Regions from separate parts of the Streptomyces gobitricini genome, predicted to be linked through region 1. Evidence: riboswitches for the same ligand, from Rfam matches in the RefSeq annotation. Region 1 holds a riboswitch; each other region holds the start of a gene.
What was found. A riboswitch is a leader RNA that binds a small molecule or an ion and turns the genes downstream of it on or off. The one in region 1 is predicted to bind cobalamin.
Positions count from the first base shown of each region.

Region 2: it holds a riboswitch for cobalamin, as region 1 does, so the genes downstream of both, ABD347_RS17265 (ABC transporter substrate-binding protein) here and ABD347_RS16220 (ABC transporter substrate-binding protein) in region 1, are expected to answer to the same signal.
Region 3: it holds a riboswitch for cobalamin, as region 1 does, so the genes downstream of both, ABD347_RS13160 (energy-coupling factor ABC transporter permease) here and ABD347_RS16220 (ABC transporter substrate-binding protein) in region 1, are expected to answer to the same signal.
Region 4: it holds a riboswitch for cobalamin, as region 1 does, so the genes downstream of both, cobN (cobaltochelatase subunit CobN) here and ABD347_RS16220 (ABC transporter substrate-binding protein) in region 1, are expected to answer to the same signal.

Region 1 is NZ_BAAASR010000018.1:172,559-177,217, reverse strand. Features, by position in the region: gene ABD347_RS16225 (FecCD family ABC transporter permease) at 1-874, opposite strand, end outside; gene ABD347_RS16220 (ABC transporter substrate-binding protein) at 871-1,911, opposite strand; cobalamin riboswitch at 1,942-2,123, opposite strand; cobalamin riboswitch at 2,271-2,440, shown strand; gene ABD347_RS16215 ((2Fe-2S)-binding protein) at 2,579-3,292, shown strand; gene ABD347_RS16210 (VOC family protein) at 3,424-3,771, opposite strand; gene ABD347_RS16205 (helix-turn-helix domain-containing protein) at 4,161-4,659, shown strand, end outside.
Region 2 is NZ_BAAASR010000018.1:420,521-425,179, forward strand. Features, by position in the region: gene ABD347_RS17255 (class I SAM-dependent methyltransferase) at 1-57, shown strand, start outside; gene ABD347_RS17260 (YnfA family protein) at 348-683, shown strand; cobalamin riboswitch at 1,348-1,551, shown strand; gene ABD347_RS17265 (ABC transporter substrate-binding protein) at 1,591-2,619, shown strand; gene ABD347_RS17270 (FecCD family ABC transporter permease) at 2,670-3,629, shown strand; gene ABD347_RS17275 (ABC transporter ATP-binding protein) at 3,626-4,438, shown strand; gene ABD347_RS17280 (cation:proton antiporter) at 4,644-4,659, opposite strand, start outside.
Region 3 is NZ_BAAASR010000015.1:135,490-140,148, forward strand. Features, by position in the region: gene dhaK (dihydroxyacetone kinase subunit DhaK) at 1-948, shown strand, start outside; gene dhaL (dihydroxyacetone kinase subunit DhaL) at 957-1,574, shown strand; gene ABD347_RS13155 (PTS-dependent dihydroxyacetone kinase phosphotransferase subunit DhaM) at 1,571-1,975, shown strand; cobalamin riboswitch at 2,043-2,247, shown strand; gene ABD347_RS13160 (energy-coupling factor ABC transporter permease) at 2,278-2,961, shown strand; gene ABD347_RS13165 (energy-coupling factor ABC transporter substrate-binding protein) at 2,958-3,431, shown strand; gene cbiQ (cobalt ECF transporter T component CbiQ) at 3,438-4,187, shown strand; gene ABD347_RS13175 (energy-coupling factor ABC transporter ATP-binding protein) at 4,187-4,659, shown strand, end outside.
Region 4 is NZ_BAAASR010000001.1:164,993-169,651, forward strand. Features, by position in the region: gene ABD347_RS00685 (precorrin-2 C(20)-methyltransferase) at 1-482, opposite strand, end outside; gene ABD347_RS00690 (precorrin-8X methylmutase) at 479-1,126, opposite strand; gene ABD347_RS00695 (cobalamin biosynthesis protein CobG) at 1,123-2,313, opposite strand; cobalamin riboswitch at 2,325-2,454, shown strand; gene cobN (cobaltochelatase subunit CobN) at 2,491-4,659, shown strand, end outside.

The DNA of each region.
Region 1 (4,659 bases):
AGCCGATGGGCCCGGCGGCCGCGACCAGGACCCCGGTGACCAGGGACAGCAGGACGAACATGCGGGCCCGGAACCGGCTCACGTCCAGCCCCAGCGTGGTGGCGGACTCCTCGCCGGCCAGCAGCAGGTTCAGGGGCCTCGCCTGGACCAGCAGGACACCGACCCCGAGCAGCACCGCCGCGCCGGGCAGCCACAGCGTGCCCCACCGCACGCCGCCGAGACCGCCGAGGGTCCAGGCGAGCACCGCTCGCGCCTCGTTGCCACGGTCGCTGGTCAGCAGCAGCAGGTCCATCACCGCGGTGAGTACGGCGGCGAAAGCCACCCCGGACAGCACCAGGCGCGTCGACGTGATCCGCCCGCCGGTCCGTGCCGTGGTGTACACGAGCAACAGCGTCAGCAACGCCCCGGCGAAGGCGGCGACCGACAGCGAAACCGGACCGAACAGGCTCACTCCGAAGACGAGAACCGCGACGGCACCCAGCGACGCCCCGGAGGACACCCCCAACAGGTACGGTTCCGCGAGCGGGTTGCGCACCAACGCCTGCATGGCCGAACCCACCACCGCCAGCCCCGCTCCCGCCAGCGCCCCGAGCAGCACGCGCGGCGCCCGTACATCGAGGACGATCGTCTCGCGCGCCCGTGACCAGACCGGTTCGTGCCGGTCCAGACCCAGGGCGTGCGTCACGATGCCCCACACCTCGCCGGGCGGCACGTGCACCGAGCCGATGGCCATTCCCGCGACGGCGGAGAGTGCGAGGGCGACGCCGAGTACCCCCAGAACCAGGGCGAAAGGAGCACGCCGTGGCCCTGGTGCGTCGCTCCTGCCGACGGACGCGGAGCGGGAGGCCGCCTCGGCCGGCGCGGTCGCCGTCACCGGAACCGCTCGGGGTGGAGCGCGCGTGCGAGGCCCTCGACCGCGTACGGCGGGCGGACGCCGATCAGGGTCGCGGTCAGCGGCAGTACGACGAAGCGCTTGTTCCTGATGGCGGGGACGTCGGCGAGAGCCGGCAGGGAGAGCAGGAACTTCTTCTTCTGCTCGACGCTTCCGGCGCCCGCGTAGTCGTAGATCGCGATGACCTCGGGCTTCCGGGCGACGACCTGCTCCCAGGACGCGTCGCCGAAGACGTCGTCGAGGTCGGCGAAGACGTTCCGTCCGCCGGCGAGCCTGATGATCTCGGTGCCGAGGCTCTTGCCGCCGGCGGTGAACGCCGCCTTGTCACCGCTGTCGTAGACGAACACCGGCACGGCCGGCGCACCCTTCACGGCCGCCGCCGCCCTGTCGACGCGGCCCCGGAGGTCGGCCACCAGCCGGTCGGCCCGCTCCGGCACCCCGAACACGGAGCCGATCGTGCGGATCTCGTCGTAGGTGTCCTTCATCGACACTTGCTTCTTGCCGCAGTACTCCCGGTTCAGGTAGGTGTCGATGCCGGCGTCCGCGAACGCCGTGCGCGACCGCCCCTCGTTCTCGGCGAACGCGCTGCCGTAGCCGCCGTAGACGAAGTCGGGCTCGGCGTCGAGGACGGTCTCGAAGGACGGCTCCTTCTTCGCCAGTTCGGGGACCGCCTCGTAGTCCTTTCTCAGGTGCGGAAGGACTGCCGAGTCGGGGAACGCCGTGCCGACCAGCCGGTCCTTCAGCCCGAGGGCCAGCATCAGCTCGGCGGGGTGCTGGTGGATGGTGACCACACGGGCGGGCGGCTTCCGGTAGGTGGTGCTGGTGCCGCAGTTGTCGACGGTGACCGGGAAGCCCTTGACCGGTGACGACTCCGCCTTCGGCCGGTGCCCGGAACCGGTGCCCGCGGCGCAGCCGGCCAGCAGGGCGGTGGACAGGGCGAGCGAGACGGCCGCGGCGCGCAGGGCGCGGCGGCGGGAAACGGGCGGGGGAGAGACAGGACGGGGCGTGCCGTCGTACACGTAAAGCCTCCTGGGGAGTCCGCGCTCCTCGGAACGGGCCCGCGACAGGCCAGTGTCCTGACTCCCGGATCGACGTTCCCCCCGCCTTCCCGCGCGGTGCGCAGTGGCGTACTGAAGGGGTGCACTCCCCGGTCACAGTGGCGGGACCGTGCCGGAATCGCACCGGCTTCCTGTCTCCCGTCGCGGTGATGACCAGATGATCTTACGTAAATGTGGCGGACGGGTGAAAGGGCGCATGGCCGGAACCGTGCGCCCCTGGGAAGGTGCCACCCGCCACGACAGGGCCATGGCCGCCGTCGGCCTGTTTCTGGCCGTAGCGGTGGAAAGCCCTGGCGCGGTATACGGCCCGTCTGGGATCCTGCCACCTGGCCCGCGACGGCGGAACGAGGAAGCCGGTGGGAATCCGGCACGGTACCGCCACTGTGAAGGGGGAGCGAACCCGCCACGGTCACCGTCCCCCAGGGGCTGGGAAGACCGGGGGAGCGTCGATCCCGAGTCAGGAGACTCACGCCGTCGCACCCCGACGTACCGGGGCGGATCTCCCCGAGAGAGGACGGTGGCACCTGTGTGCCCACCCCCACCCTCTTCCGCGCGCCCCGGCGTCACCCGCGTCACCGGCGCGCCACCCCCGGCACGGCCACTACCCGGCCCGCACGGTGCGCAGACGGTGACCGACGGCACGCTCGTCAGGGTCGCCGCCGTCGGCCCCTACTTCGCCGTGTCCAGCGGCCCACGTGCCGACGCCGGCGACTTCCGGCCGTTCACCGCGCTCCACCACGACCCGGCGCCCTTGGCGGCGTACGTGGCGGAGACGGCCCGCCGGCTCGGCACCGACCAGCGGCGCGTCGCGGCCTCGACGCTCCACATCGGCACGGCCGCCCGCCTGTGGTCCGTCGCGCTCGCCACGGCCACACTGACCGGCCGGGCCACGGACCTGACACCCGAGCGGGTGTGGTGGCGCACCCCGGAGTCCGGCCCGATCGAGCTCTGGCTTCCGCAGGTGCCCGCCGCGACCGCCGGGGACCTGCCCGCCGCGCTGTACGAGACCGTCGTCGTACGGCATCTGCTGCCGCTGGGCGACGCCCTCCGGCGGGACTTCGGCCTTTCGCCCAGGATCCTGCACGGCAACACCGCCTCCGCGCTCGTCGGCGCCGTACGGGTGCTGCTCGCCCGCGTCCCGGACGCCCCGCGGTCACCGCTCCCGGTCGCCGCCGCCCTGCTGGCGCGGGAACCGCTCGCGAGTGCGGGCGTCCTCACCGTCGACCCCCTCGCCTACCGCCGCAACAGTTGCTGCCTCTACTACCGGGTCCCTGGGAACGGATTCTGCGGCGACTGCGTGCTCGAAGGCGAGAGGCCGCGGCACGGAAGCGGCGGTTCATGACGGCACCGCGTCAGGGCCGGCAGTCAACCAGGATCCAGCCCTGACCAACCACCTTCAGCCAAGATCGGTTGCGGGACAACTCTTGACAGATGGCAGTGACCAGCACCTTCACCAGGGTGCGGGAGAGGCTGTCAGCGGTGGCCCAGCACATTGACCACCCGTCCGCTGGGATCGCGGACGAAGAACCGCCGTACGCCCCACTCCTCATCCTGTAGGGGGTGCAGGATCTCCGCACCGCTCTGCCGCATGACCGCGTAAGCCGCATCCACGTCGTCCACCTCGACGCTCATGTCGGCGGTGACAGGCGCGGTCTTGTCACTGGTCATGACGCTGACCTGCGCTGCCGGGACGGACGGGGAGGCGAGCGTCATGATCCAGCCGTGGTTCATGACCTCCTCGAAGCCCAGCAGGCCATAGAACTCCCGGCTCTCCTGCGCAGCCTCCGACTGGATGTTGGGCACGACACGGCGAACAGCCATCGATGACTCCGATCGAGAACAAACGTGTCTCTGGTCTCCCCAGAAGTACTACGGCACGTCCGTCGCCGCACCCACTTTCGATGCGGCCCTGGTCCCTGGCGTGCTCCGGCACGACGGTGGACTCCCGGGGCGGAGGCTTCCCCGGGCCGGCTGTTCACGCTGTCGCCGGCGCCCATGGTGGCGGCGTGGACGGCGAGTGCGGGGCGGGGACACCGGCCGGCGTACCGCGCGGCACTGGTCTGCCCGGGGCATCGCCGGGGGCAAATTACACGGTCACAGTCCGTTTCTGCCGTCCTCGGATCCGGCGGCACGGCGGGTGATCAACAGTCGGTGCGGCATGCCAACCTGCTGGCGGTACAGAGTGGATCGGAGCAGGAGGTACACCGCCGGTGGCGGCGAACAGCAATCCCACCGTCAGGGGACGGCGCCTGGGAGCGGAGTTGCGGCGGCTCCGTCTGGCCAGCGGCCTGACCGGTACGCAGGTGGCGGCGCGCTTACTGATCTCCCAGGCCAAGGTCAGTCACATGGAGACCGGCCGCCGTGCCGTCAGCGCCCGTGATGTGCGAGATCTGTGCCGGCTCTACGGGGTCACCGACCAGGGTGTCGTCGACTTCCTGATGGAGCTGGCCAGGGAGTCGGGCCGGCAGGGCTGGTGGTACGCCTACGGCGACATCCCCCACAGCGTGTATGTCGGCCTGGAGGCGGAGGCCGCCTCCATCCGTACCTACGAGCCCATGGTGGTCCCGGGCCTGCTGCAGACTCCCGCCTACGCGGCCGCGGTCATCGACGAGACGATCCCCCAGGTCACTGTCGAACAGTCCGCCGCTCGTCTGAAGGTCCGGCTCCGCCGTCAGCACCGGATCTACGACCCCGCCCGTCGCCTGAGTC
Region 2 (4,659 bases), 250 kb from region 1:
CGCGGCGACCTCGCCGTCCGTACCGAACGCACCGTATGGGCCGCGCGACGCGCGTGACGCCGCGGCGACGCGCCTGACCAGAGCCCCGCCGGCGGCACCCGGGCGGCCGTACGCCCACACCGCCCGACGGGCCCACCGGCCGACCGTCTCGCCGGCGCCGGGCCAAAGCGTGCCGCGCGCCGCTTCCGGACGACAGGACACTCGGGCCGGCGCGCCCGACCGGCGCCCGGGCTCAGGTGCGCCACCGGGGGTGTGCCCGCCGCTCGCACAGGGCGGGAGCGTGCCCGCCCGGCGCCGGTCGACCCGCTGGAGCTCGTGTCCCCGGTCCGTCGGTAGGGTCGCCAGGTATGACTGTCGCCCGCTCCGTCGCTCTCTTCGTCGTCGCCGCCCTGTTCGAGATCGGCGGCGCCTGGCTGGTGTGGCAGGGCATCCGCGAGCACAAAGGGTGGATCTGGATCGGCGCCGGGGCCATCGCCCTGGGCCTGTACGGGGTGGTGGCGACCTGGCAGCACGACGACGACTTCGGCCGGGTCCTCGCCGCGTACGGTGGAGTCTTCGTCGCGGGGTCGATCGCCTGGGGCATGGTCGCCGACGGCTACCGGCCCGACCGCTTCGACGTCGTCGGCGCCCTGGTGTGCCTGGCCGGGATGGCCGTGATCATGTACGCCCCCCGCGGCCACTAGGTCAGCGGCGCGTACGGGCGGCCCGCCACCGCCAGCACCGGGGCTCAGGCTCTCCCCCACGGCGGGCACGGGGACGTCGGCGCGCGTGGTCAACTCCTTGGCGCGTTCAGCGACGACACGGCGGGCCGGTTGAGGCAGGCTCGAATGCGGCGGGGGCGCTCGGGACACATGGCGCTCCGCCGCCGCGACGAACACTGCCTACAGACGGCGCAGGTCACACGCGGAGACCTGGTGGGCGGGGGTGGCGGGTTCCGGGGCGTGAGCCGGACCCAAGCTGGGCTTTCGAAGCGCTGCCGACCGGACAGGGACCGACCCGGATCCGGGTGAGCCCTCCACCCCGGCGGCGGCCGCTCCACGTGCGGCCGGGCCGGGTATCCGGGCACGGTCGCGGCGCTCGGGGGCCTGACGCTCGCGGCAATCGTCTTCGCCCGCGTGGTCAGCCGCTCCTCGGCGAGCGCGAAGGACCGAACGCCTCGCTGCCCCGCGCTCCTCGTCCCGCCACCGCGGACGCCCACGGGCCTCGTACGTCCCGTGGAGTCCGCGGCTTCTTGGCGCCGACCCCGGTGGCGCCACCTCCGTCGTCCGCGTACGGGGCTGTCCAGTGCCCGAGCGCCGGTTGCTCCGAAGTGGGACACACCGTCGAGTTCGCCGGGATCCGCGGGTGTGGTAATTTGCGCCAGCCAGTTGAACTCCTTACATGCCTTGCGTGTGTACGTGAGTCAGGGAATCCGGTGCGAACCCGGAACTGACGCGCAGCGGTGAGGGCGACGGGCGGGGCACGAAGCCACTGGGCCGGACCACCGGCTCGGGAAGGCGCCTCGTCCGGATGACCCCGAGTCCGAAGACCTGCTGGCAGCACCGTACGCACGGGCTCCGCGCATGGGCCCCCGACGCTAGGAACAACGCCGTGCCCATCACGCGCCGGACCGCTTCTTTCGCCGTGCTCCTGAGCGGGGCCCTCCTGCTGACCGGGTGCGGCGCCTCCGCCCGGCCGGCGACCGCGCCGCAGGCCGCGGCGCGCGCGCTGGACAACTGCGGGGAGAAGGTGGAGATCCGGGGCGACGGGCCCCGGCGCGCGGTCTCGCTGAACCAGGGCACCACCGAGATCATGCTGTCGCTGGGCCTCGCGGACCGGATGGCCGGGACCGCGACCTGGACCGACCCCGTCATGAAGGGCCTCGAGAAGGCCAATGCCGGCGTGGAGCGCCTCGCCGAGAACAACCCGTCCTTCGAGAAGGTCCTCGACACCGAACCCGACTTCGTCGCCGCGTCGTTCGCCTCCACCCTCGGGAAGGGCGGCGTGGCGACGCGCGAGCAGTTCGCGAAGCTCGGCGTACCGACGTACCTCTCGCCGTCCGACTGTCTGGGCAAGGACAACAGCGGCGACGGGGACGGCGTCCGCACCGAGCCGCTGACGATGGACACCGTGTACGCGGAGGTGCGCGACCTCGCCCGCGTCTTCGGGGAGGACAAGCGCGGCGAGGATCTGGTCGCGCGGCTCACGTCCCGCGTCACCAGGGCCACCGCCGGCCTCGACGCCTCGGACGTCACCCTGCTGTACTGGTTCTCCGACGCCAAGTCCCCGTACATGGCGGGCTGCTGCGGAGCCCCCGGCATCATCACCAAGGAGCTGGGCGCCAAGAACGTCTTCGACGACACCACCGAGGAGTGGCCCCAGATCAACTGGGAGACGGTCGCCGACCGCGACCCCGACGTGCTGGTGATCGGTGACCTCACCCGCAAGGCGCAGAGCGGGGAGAGCGCCGCGAAGAAGATCGAGTTCCTGGAGTCGAACCCGGTCACCCGGAACATGGACGCCGTCCGTCACAAGCGGTACGTCCTGGTCAGCGGCCAGGCCATGAACCCGACGATCCGTACCGTGGAGGGCGTCGAACAGGTCGCGGCCGCGCTGCGCGGCTTCGGCCTGGCGAAGTGACCGCGGCGCTGCTGCGCGCGGCCGGCGGGCTCGCCGCGCTCGCCCTGTCCATGGCCCTGGCCATCACCATCGGGCCGGCGGACATCGACGTCCGCGACGTCTGGTCCGTCGTCGCCGCGCACCTCGGGGGTGATGTCTCGGAGCTCACCCCCATCCGCGACGGCATCGTGTGGAACCTCCGCCTTCCGCGCACCCTGCTGGCCGCCGTGTGCGGAGCGGGGCTGGCGCTGTGCGGAGCGGTGATGCAGTCGCTGCTGCGCAACCCGCTGGCGGATCCCTTCGTCCTCGGCGTCTCGTCCGGCGCCTCCACCGGAGCCGTCGTCGTGGTCGTCCTGGGCGTGGGCGGCGGTCTGCTGCCGGTCTCCGGCGGTGCCTTCGTGGGTGCCCTGTGCTCGTTCGCGGCGATGATGCTGCTGAGCCACACCCTCGGCGGCACCACCGACCGCGTCGTCCTGTCCGGCGTCGCCGCGATGCAGCTGTTCTCCGCGCTGACCTCCTTCATCGTGGTCACGTCGGCCGACGCCGAGACCACCCGGGGCGTGCTGTTCTGGCTGCTGGGCTCGCTGGGCGGGGCCGACTGGACGGACGTGTGGCTGTGCCTCGCCGCGCTGGTGATCGCGCTGGCCGTCTGCCTCGGCCACGCCAGGACCCTGGACGCGTTCGCCTTCGGTCAGGACGCGGCGGCCACCCTGGGCGTGAACGTCGCCCGTGCCCGGCTGGTCCTGCTGTGCGTCACCGCGCTGCTCACGGCCGCGCTGGTCAGTTCGTCCGGTGCCATCGGCTTCGTCGGCCTGGTGCTGCCGCACGCCGCGCGCGCCCTCGTCGGCCCCGGGCACGGCCGGTTGCTCCCGGCCGCGGCGCTCGGTGGGGCCGTGTTCCTGGTGTGGATCGACACGGTCGCCCGGATCGTCATCGAACCGCAGGAGGTGCCGGTCGGCGTGATGACCTCGCTGATCGGCGTGCCCGCCTTCGTACTCGTGCTGTACCGCACCCGGAGGACCCCTCGATGACCCTCGCCGCCGACCGTGTCGTCCGCACCGCCGACGGGCGGCTGATCCTCGACGGCGTCAGCGTCGCACCGCCCGCCGGTGCCGTGACGGGTCTGCTCGGCCCCAACGGCTCCGGCAAGTCCACCCTGCTGCGCGTCCTGTGCGGGGTGCTCGCCCCCGCCTCCGGGCTGGTCACGCTGGACGGTCACCCCTTGGACCGCCTGCGCCGCGGGGACGTCGCCCGGCGGGTGGCCGTCGTGGAGCAGCAGGCGGACACCCTCGTCGAGCTGACCGCCGCCGATGTCGTACGCCTCGGGCGCATCCCGCACCGGCGCCCCTGGTCGCCGCCGTCGCGGGCCGACGAACGGGCCGTCCTCGATGCCCTGGACCGCACGGATCTCACCGACCGGGCGGACCGCCCCTGGCACACGCTCTCCGGGGGCGAGCGCCAGCGCGTCCAGATCGCACGCGCCCTCGCGCAGGAACCGCGGGAGCTGCTGCTCGACGAGCCGACGAACCACCTCGACATCCAGCACCAGCACGACCTGCTGCACCTGGTCCGCCTGCTCCGGGTGACCGCCCTCGTCGCCCTGCACGACCTCAACCTCGCGGCGATGTACTGCGACCACCTGGTAGTGCTGCGCCAAGGGCGCGTCGTCGCCGCCGGTGCCCCCTCGGACGTGCTGACCGAGGCGCTCGTCGCCGACGTCTACGGCGTGCGCGTCACGGTCACCACCCCGGAGCCCGACGGCCGTCCGCACATCCGGGTGCTCGGCACGCTCACGCGCGCCCGTGAGGGTCGCTCAGGGGCTCGGGAGCACCGGGGGTGATGCCGAGCGCCGGAACCGTGGCCGGGTGGCGGGGGTCCGGAGCCTCCGGTGAGTCAGGAGCCTCCGGTGAGTCAGGAACGCCACAGCCGAAGGGCGGTCACGGCGACGGTGCCGCAAGCGGGTACGCGCTCGTCGGAGCGGGGGACAGGAACGGCAACGGGAACGCCGGTACGGCTCGCCCTCACCCGCCAGGCGCACCGGCCCCTCAGGAGGGAGGGGCC
Region 3 (4,659 bases), on a different contig from region 1:
CTGCGCGGGATCGCTGCCGCCCATCCCGAACTCACCGTGGACGTGGAGAACCGGGTCGTCGTACGGCGGGACGCGCCCGTCGCCGGGGAGGTCGCCCTGGTGTCGGGGGGCGGGTCCGGGCACGAGCCGTTGCACGCCGGGTTCGTAGGCCCCGGGATGCTGGCGGCGGCCTGTCCCGGTGAGGTGTTCACCTCACCGGTTCCCGACCAGATGGTGCGGGCGGCGGCCGCCGTGGACAGCGGGCGCGGGGTGCTGTTCGTCGTCAAGAACTACACCGGGGACGTACTGAACTTCGAGATGGCGGCCGAACTCGCCGAGGACGCGGGCGTGCGGGTCGCCAGGGTACTGGTGGACGACGACGTGGCCGTCGCCGACAGCACGTTCACGGCGGGACGGCGCGGGACGGGCGCCACCCTGTTCGTGGAGAAGATCGCCGGCGCCGCCGCCGAGGAGGGGGCGCCGCTGGAGCGGGTGGAGTCGATCGCCCGGCAGGTGAACGCCCGTTCCCGGAGCTTCGGCGTGGCGCTGAGCGCCTGCACGACCCCGGCCAAGGGCAGTCCGACGTTCGACCTGCCGCCGGGCGAACTGGAGCTGGGCATCGGCATCCACGGCGAGCCAGGACGGGAGCGGCGGCCGATGATGACGTCGGGGGAGATCGCCGACGTCGCGGTGGACGCGGTCCTGGAGGATCTGAAGCCGAGCGGACCGGTACTGGTGCTGGTGAACGGCATGGGGGCGACGCCGCTGCTGGAGCTGTACGGGTTCAACGCGGAGGTCCAGCGGGTGCTGGGCGAGCGAGGCGTCCCGGTGGCCCGTACGCTCGTCGGCAACTACGTGACCTCGCTCGACATGGCCGGCTGCTCGGTGACCCTGTGCCAGGCCGACGAGGAACTGCTACGGCTGTGGGACGCGCCGGTACGCACCGCCGCCCTGCGGTGGGGAGTGTGAGGGCCGTGATGCTCGACGCGGAGTTCTTCCGGCGCTGGATGACCGGCGCGGCGGCGGCCGTGGACCGTGAGGCGGACCGGCTCACCGAGCTCGACTCGGCGATCGGGGACGCCGACCACGGCGCGAATCTGCGACGCGGTTTCGCCGCGGTGGTCACGGCGCTGGAAGGTGAGCCGTCCGGGACGCCGGGATCGCTGCTGACGCTCGCGGGGCGGGAACTGATCTCGACGGTCGGTGGCGCGTCGGGCCCGTTGTACGGGACGCTGCTGCGGCGCACCGGCAAGGCGCTCGGCGCCGCCGACGAGGTCGCGCCCGTCCAGCTGGCCGAGGCGCTGCGCGTGGGCGTGGCGGCCGTGGCGCAGCTCGGCGGGGCGAAGGCCGGGGACAAGACGATGCTGGACGCGCTGGAGCCGGCGGTCGAGGCGATGGCCGAGTCGCTCGGCGAGTCGTTCGCGGCGGCGGCGGAGGCCGCGGACCGGGGCGCCCTCGCGACCGTACCGATGCGGGCCCGCAAGGGCAGGGCCAGTTACCTCGGGGAGCGCAGCGTGGGGCACCAGGACCCGGGCGCGACGTCCTCGGCGCTGCTGATCGCCGCGCTCGCCGCCGCGGCGGAGGAGGCACGGTGAGCGCGCGGGTGGGCATCGTGCTGGTCTCGCACAGCGCGGCGGTCGCCGACTCGGTCGCCGGGCTGGCGCGGGGTCTCGCCGGGGGCGGGGAGACCGCTCCGGTGGCGGCGGCGGGCGGTACGCCGGACGGCGGGCTGGGCACCAGCGCGGAGCTGATCACGCGGGCGGCGACGGCGGTCGACGGCGGGGCGGGCGTGGCGGTCCTGGTGGACCTGGGCAGCGCCGTGCTGACGGTGAAGGCGCTGCTCGCGGAGGGCGACGAGCTGCCCGACGGCACGCGGCTGGTGGACGCGCCGTTCGTGGAGGGCGCGGTGGCGGCGGTGGTCACCGCGTCGGCGGGCGGTGACCTGGACGCGGTGGTCGCGGCCGCGTCGGAGGCGTACGGCTACCGCAAGGAGTAAGGCGCGCCCGCGGGGTGGAGCCGGGCCGTGCGCCGACGCGCGGCTTGTGATGTACCTGGTCAACGCACTAGTGTCGCAGGGCCTTGGTGTACGGGAAACCGGTGCGGTACCGGTGCGGCCCTCGCCACTGTGATCGGGAAGTCCGGCTCCACCCCCCGGGGACCATCTCGGGAAGCCACTGGAACGCCGCGGGAGACCGCGGGGTCCGGGAAGGCGGAGTCGCGGCGGCATGACCCGTCAGCCAGGAGACCGGCCAGGGCGCGTTGTCCATCCACGAGGTGCTGGAGAGGGTCTCCCCCAACATGCATATCGCCGAGGGCTATCTGCCCCCCGTGCACGCGGCCGCCTGGAGCGTGGCGGCCGCCCCCTTCGTCGTCCACGGCGTCCGGGCCCTGACCCGTGAGGTCAGGGCCAATCCCGAATCGACTCTCCTGCTCGGCGCGGCCGGCGCCTTCACTTTCGTCCTCTCGGCCCTCAAGCTCCCGTCGGTGACGGGGAGTTGCTCCCACCCGACCGGTACGGGGCTGGGCGCGATCCTGTTCCGGCCGCCGATCATGGCGGTGCTCGGCACCATCACCCTGCTGTTCCAGGCGCTGCTGCTGGCGCACGGCGGCCTGACGACGCTGGGCGCCAACGTCTTCTCGATGGCTGTCGTCGGCCCGTGGGCCGGCTTCGGGGTGTACTGGCTGCTGCGCCGCTTCGAGGTGCCGCTGATGGTGAGCGTGTTCTTCGGGGCCTTCGTGGCCGACCTGTCCACGTACTGCGTCACCAGCGTGCAGCTCGCGCTCGCCTTCCCGGACCCGAGCAGCGGTCTCGTCGGTTCTCTGGCGAAGTTCGGCGGGATCTTCGCGGTGACGCAGATCCCGCTGGCCGTCAGCGAGGGGCTGCTCACCGTGCTGGTGATGCGGCTGCTGACGCGGTCCAGCAAGGGGGATCTCGTCCGGCTCGGCGTGGTGTCCGTGAAGAAGGAGGCCGTGGCGCGATGAGCCGTGACGCCAGGATCAACACGCTGCTGCTGCTCGTCGTGGCCGCGCTCGCCGTCCTCCCGCTGGCCCTGGGGATGGGTGACCACAGGGAGGAGCCGTTCGCGGGCGCCGACGCGCAGGCGGAGACGGCGATCACCGAGACGAACCCGGACTACGAGCCGTGGTTCAGTCCGCTGTACGAACCCCCGTCCGGCGAGATCGAGTCGGCGCTGTTCTCGCTGCAGGCCGCTCTGGGCGCCGGTGTGCTGGCGTACTACTTCGGCCTGCGGCGCGGGCGTCGGCAGGGTGAGGCGCGGGCGCGTACCGGGTCTCCTGCCGGATCCCGCGACGGATCCCGCAACGGATCCCCCGACGGATCCTCCGACGGGGACGACCCGGTGAAGCCCGCGGGCGCTGAACCTCCGGTCACGGAACCTCCGGTCGCCGGTCCGGCCGGTGCCGACGCCGGTGTGCCCCGGCCTTCCGCCTAGCCGCCGGTGCTGCCGATCGACGCGGCGGCGCACAGCAGTCGCTGGCGCCGCCGCCATCCGGGCGAGAAGGCCCTGCTGGGCTTCGGTCTGACCGTGCTGGCCGTGTGCCTGCCGCCCTGGCCGGGGGCCGTGCTCGTCGCCGCCGCGACCCTCGCGGTGCTGCTGGGCCCGGCGGGGGTGGCGCCGCGGCAGCTGTGGCGGGCGTGGCGCATCCCACTGGGTTTCTGCGTAACGGGTGCGGTGCCCCTGCTGTTCCAGGTGGGCGGGGCGGGCGGGCTCGTCACGCTCGCCCCGGACGGGCCGGCGCACGCGGGCCAATTGCTGCTGCGTACGTCGGCCGCCTCGCTCGGCGTGCTGCTGTTCGCGTTCACCACGCCGGTGTGCGACGTGTTGCCCAGGCTGGTGCGGGCGGGGGTGCCGGCGCCGGTCGTCGACGTCGCGCTCGTGATGTACCGGATCAGTTTCCTGCTGCTGGACTCGGTCCGGCGGATCCGGGAGGCGCAGGCCGCGCGGCTCGGACTGACGAGCCGGGCGGCCGCCTGGCGTTCCCTGGCGGGCCTGGGAGCGACGGCGTTCGTACGCGCCTTCGACCGGGCGGCCCGGCTCCAGACGGGCCTGACCGGGCGCGGCTACGACGGCACCCTGCGCGTGCTGGTGCCGCGGACGGAGGTGTCCCGGCGGTTCCTGGGGGCGACCGGCGCGCTGCTCGCCGGGCTCGTCGCGCTCACTCTCGTACTCGAAAGGTTGCTGCCGTGATGCCTTCCGCCGTCGTGGAACTGCTGGGCGCGGGTTACGCCTACGAGGACGGCCCCGCCGTCCTGCGGGGCGTGGACTTCGCCGTGCCGGAGGGGCGGTCCATCGCGCTGCTCGGCCGCAACGGCAGCGGGAAGACGACGATGCTCCGGCTGCTGAGCGGTGGCCTGCGGTGCGGGAGCGGGCAGCTGCGCCTGGAGGGGCGGGAGGTGTCGTACGACAGGGCGGGTCTGACGCGGCTGCGCACGACGGTGCAGTTGGTCGTGCAGGACCCGGACGACCAGCTGTTCGCGGCGTCGGTGGGCCAGGACGTGTCGTTCGGGCCGATGAACCTGGGGCTGGCGGAGCCGGAGGTGCGGGAGCGGGTGCGCGAGGCTCTGGAGGCGCTGGACATCACGGCGCTGGAGGACCGGCCGACGCACCTGCTCTCGTACGGCCAGCGCAAGCGGGCCGCGATCGCGGGCGCGGTCGCCAT
Region 4 (4,659 bases), on a different contig from region 1:
GTGCCGGGGATGATCGTCAGGATCTCCTCCGCCTCGCACAGGGGCTTGCCCAGGCGCGCCGCCGACGCGCTCACCGAGGTGACGCCCGGGATGACCTCGGTGTCGTAACGGTGCGCCAGCCGCTTGTGCATGTGCTGGTAGGAGCCGTAGAACAGCGGGTCGCCCTCGGCGAGGACGGCGACCGTGCGGCCCGCGTCCAGGTGGGCGGCCAGCCGCGCCGACGCCTCCTCGTAGAAGTCGTTCAGCGCGCCCCGGTAGCCGCCCGGATGGTCGGTGGTCTCGACCGTCAGCGGGTACATCAGGCGCTCTTCGACGTGGTCCTCGCGAATGTGCTCGGCCGCGATGGAGCGGGCGATGGAACGCCCGTGCCGCGCCGAGTGGTACGCGATCACGTCGGCGGCCGCGATGGCCTTGACCGCCGCGACCGTCATCAGGTTCGGGTCGCCGGGGCCGAGCCCCACGCCGTACAGCTTTCCGCTCATGCCTGGATCTCCGCCTCGTGGGCGATCGCGTTGATCGCGGCCGCCGCCATCGCGCTGCCGCCCCGCCGCCCGCGCACCACCAGGTGCTCGAGGCCCGGGAAGGCCGCCAGGGCGTCCTTGGACTCGGCCGCCCCGATGAACCCGACCGGTATGCCGATGACCGCCGCCGGGCGGGGCGCGCCGGCCTCGATCATCTCCAGGAGGCGGAAGAGCGCGGTCGGGGCGTTGCCGACCGCGACGACCGCCCCTTCCAGCCGGTCGCGCCACAGCTCCAGCGCGGCGGCGCTGCGCGTCGTCCCGAGCTCGGCGGCGAGCGCCGGGACGGACGGGTCGGAGAGCGTGCAGACCACGTCGTTGTCCGCGGGCAGCCGCTTGCGGGTGACGCCGCTGGCGACCATCCGCGCGTCGCACAGGATCGGCGCGCCGGCGCGCAGCGCCTCACGGGCGCGGGCCACGACGTCCGGCGTGTACGCCAGGTCGCGGACGAGGTCGACCATGCCGCAGGCGTGGATCATCCGCACGGCGACCTGGCTGACGTCGGCCGGCAGGCCCGCGAGATCCGCCTCGGCGCGGATCGTGGCAAAGGACTGGCGGTAGATCTCCGCGCCGTCCTTCTCGTAGTCGAACACTCTGCTCTCGCTCATTTCGTCGGTCCTTGTACGGTCATCTGGTACGCGCCCTCGCCGGTCGCGACCATGTCGGTCCACGCGCCCTGCGGGTGGCCGCACCGGCGGGCGCACCCCGACCAGTGGACGGGCAGCGCACCCTCGCGGGGCCGCGCGTCCGCCCGTACGTCGGACAGGGACTTGGCGCAGCCGGGGCGTCCGGTGCACGCGGTGACCCCGGTCCAGGGGGAGTCGGTACGGGTGATGAACCCGGCGCCGTCGAGGGCGCGCAGCCGCTCCTCGGCCGCCGCCCGCCCGGCGAGGCCCGGCAGTACGAAGCCGCGCCACGGGGTGACCCGTACCTCCTCGGCGGGCAGCAGCGCGCGGAACTGGGCCGAGCTCACCCGGCCGAGGCGGGCCAGGACGGACACCGTGCCGTCGCCGATCACCCCGGGCGGGGGCGGCCCGCCGGCCGGGAGGGCGGCCTCCGGTACGGGCTCGGCCGCGACCGCCGCCCGCCGCAGGTGCTCCGTCACGTCCACGTCCTGCCCCGCCGGCAGCTCCCGCACCCGCCACGCGCCCGTGCCCGCCCGCCGCGCGGCGGCGAGGAACGCCCCGGCCGCCGCGAGCGCGGCGCGGGGCGCGTCGGCGGGGGCGACCCGCCAGGTCCGGTCCGCGACGTGCAGCAGGGCGCCGCCGTGGGGGGCTGCGAGCAACGTCACATCGGCGGCCAGCCCCGCCACGTCGCCCCGTCCGTCGTCCACGGCGAACAGGAAGCGGCCGGAGAGTTCCGTCGTCCAGTCCTCGGCGCACAGGAGCGCGTCCAGGCGGGCGGCCCACCCCTGCACACCCGGCCCGGCGAGCGGCGAGACGACCATGTTCCGTACCCGCTCGTGCCGTTCGGACGGCAGCAGGCCCGCCTCGCGCAGCAGGTCCGCCAGCCCGGCTCCGCAGCCGTCGCCGAGGCCCCTCAACTCCACGTTGCCGCGCGAGGTGAGGGAGAGGTGCCCGTCGCCCAGACGGTCCGACGCGTCGGCCAGTACGGTCACTTGACGGGGCGTCAGCACGCCGGTGGGAACCCGGAGCCGGGCGAGCGATCCGTCGTCGGCCCGGTGCAGCCGGAGTGCGCCGGGGCACGCGTCACCGCGCTCGCGGACACGGTCCCGTATGTGCGCTTCACCCCGGTCCTGGGGGTTTGGTGAGCTGGGCGGCATGGCGGCGAGCATACGCGCAGCCTCTACTATGCAGACGGCACAGGGTCCCAGGGCCCTAGGGAGGAAGCCCGGTGAGAATCCGGCGCGGTCCCGCCACTGTGAGTCCGGCCGGAACCGGACGAGTCAGGAACTCCCGCCGTCCTACGACCACCCGGGGCGCGGACACCCCGAGGAAGGCCTGCGCACGTCATGACGCACGCGACCACGCCCGAGACGGCGCCCGCCCCGGCGCCCGCCACGACGATCCTGCTGCTGTCGCACTCCGACACCGACCTGCTCAGCGCCCGCGCGGCCGGCGGCCCCGTGGAGTACCGGTTCGCCAACCCCGCCCGGCTCCCCGTCCAGGACCTGGACGGCCTCCTCGACGGCGCCGACCTCGTCGTCGTACGCCTCCTCGGCGGCATCCGCGCCTGGGAGGAAGGCCTCCAGGCCCTCCGTGAGACCGGCAAGCCGCTCGTCGTCCTCACCGGCGAACAGGCCCCCGACGCCCAGCTGATGGAGACCTCCACCGTCCCGATCGGCATCGCGGCCGAGGCGCACGCCTACCTCGCCCACGGCGGCCCGGACAACCTGGAGCAGCTCGCCCGCTTCCTCTCCGACACCGTCCTGCTCACCGGCCACGGCTTCGAGCCGCCGGCCGCCGCCCCCACCTGGGGCCCGCTGGAGCGGACCGCCCGCACCACCATCGGTCCCACGGTCGCCGTCCTGTACTACCGCGCCCACCACATGAGCGGCAACACCGCCTTCGTGGACACCCTCTGCGACGCCATCGAGGACGCGGGCGGCCAGGCCCTCCCGCTCTACGTGGCCTCCCTCCGCGCCCCCGAGCCGGAGCTGCTGGAGAGCCTGCGGACGGCCGACGCGGTCATCACCACCGTCCTCGCCGCCGGTGGCACCAAGCCGGCCGAGGCGCAGGCGGGCGGTGACGACGAGTCGTGGGACGCGGGCGCCCTCGCCGCGCTCGACGTGCCGATCCTCCAGGCCCTGTGCCTGACCGGCTCGCGCGCCGCCTGGGAGGAGAACGACGAGGGCCTCTCGCCGCTCGACGCCGCCAGCCAGGTCGCCGTCCCCGAGTTCGACGGCCGCCTCATCACCGTGCCGTTCTCCTTCAAGGAGATCGACGCCGACGGCCTGCCCGCGTACGTCGCCGACGCCGAGCGCGCCGCCCGCGTCGCCGGGATCGCCGTACGCCACGCCCGGCTGCGCCACATCCCGAACGCCGACAAGCGCCTGGCGCTGGTCCTCTCCGCGTACCCGACCAAGCACTCCCGCATCGGCAACGCCGTCGGCCTCGACACCCCCGCCTCCGCCGTCGCGCTGTTGCGCCGGCTGCGGGAGGAGGGGTACGACTTCGGCGACGAGGACGTCCCGGGCCTCGCCTCCGGTGACGGCGACGAACTCATCTACGCCCTCATCGAGGCCGGCGGCCACGACCAGGACTGGCTCACCGAGGAGCAGCTGGCCAGGAACCCGGTCCGCATCCCGGCCGCCGACTACAAGCGCTGGTACGCCACGCTCCCCGGGGAGCTGCGCGAGCAGGTGGAGCGGCACTGGGGCCCGCCGCCCGGCGAGATGTTCCTCGACCGCTCCGCCAACCCGGAGGGCGACATCGTCCTCGCCGCCCTGCGGCGCGGCAACCTGCTGATCCTCATCCAGCCGCCGCGCGGCTTCGGCGAGAACCCGATCGCGATCTACCACGACCCCGACCTGCCGCCGTCGCACCACTACCTGGCCGCCTACCGCTGGATCGCCGCCCGCGCCGAGGACGGCGGCTTCGGCGCCGACGCCATGGTCCACCTCGGCAAGCACGGCAACCTGGAGTGGCTGCCCGGCAAGAACGCGGGCCTGTCCGCCGCGTGCGGCCCCGACGCCGCCCTCGGCGACATCCCGCTGATCTACCCGTTCCTGGTGAACGACCCGGGTGAGGGCACCCAGGCCAAGCGCCGCGTCCACGCCACGCTCGTCGACCACCTGGTGCCGCCGATGGCCCGCGCCGAGTCGTACGGCGACATCACGCGCCTGGAGCAGCTGCTCGACGAGTACGCGCAGATCTCCTCCATGGACCCGTCCAAGCTGCCGGCCATCCGCGCCCAGATCTGGACGCTGATCCAGGCCGCCAAGCTCGACCACGACCTGGGTCTGGAGGACCGCCCGGACGACGACGGGTTCGACGACTTCCTGCTCCACGTCGACGGCTGGCTCTGCGAGGTCAAGGACGCCCAGATCCGCGACGGCCTGCACGTCCTGGGCGGCGCCCCCACCGGCCCCGAACGGGTCAACCTGGTCCTGTCGATCCTCCGCGCCCGCCAGATCTGGGGCGGTACGCAGTCCCTGCCCGGCCTGCGCGAGGCCCTCGGG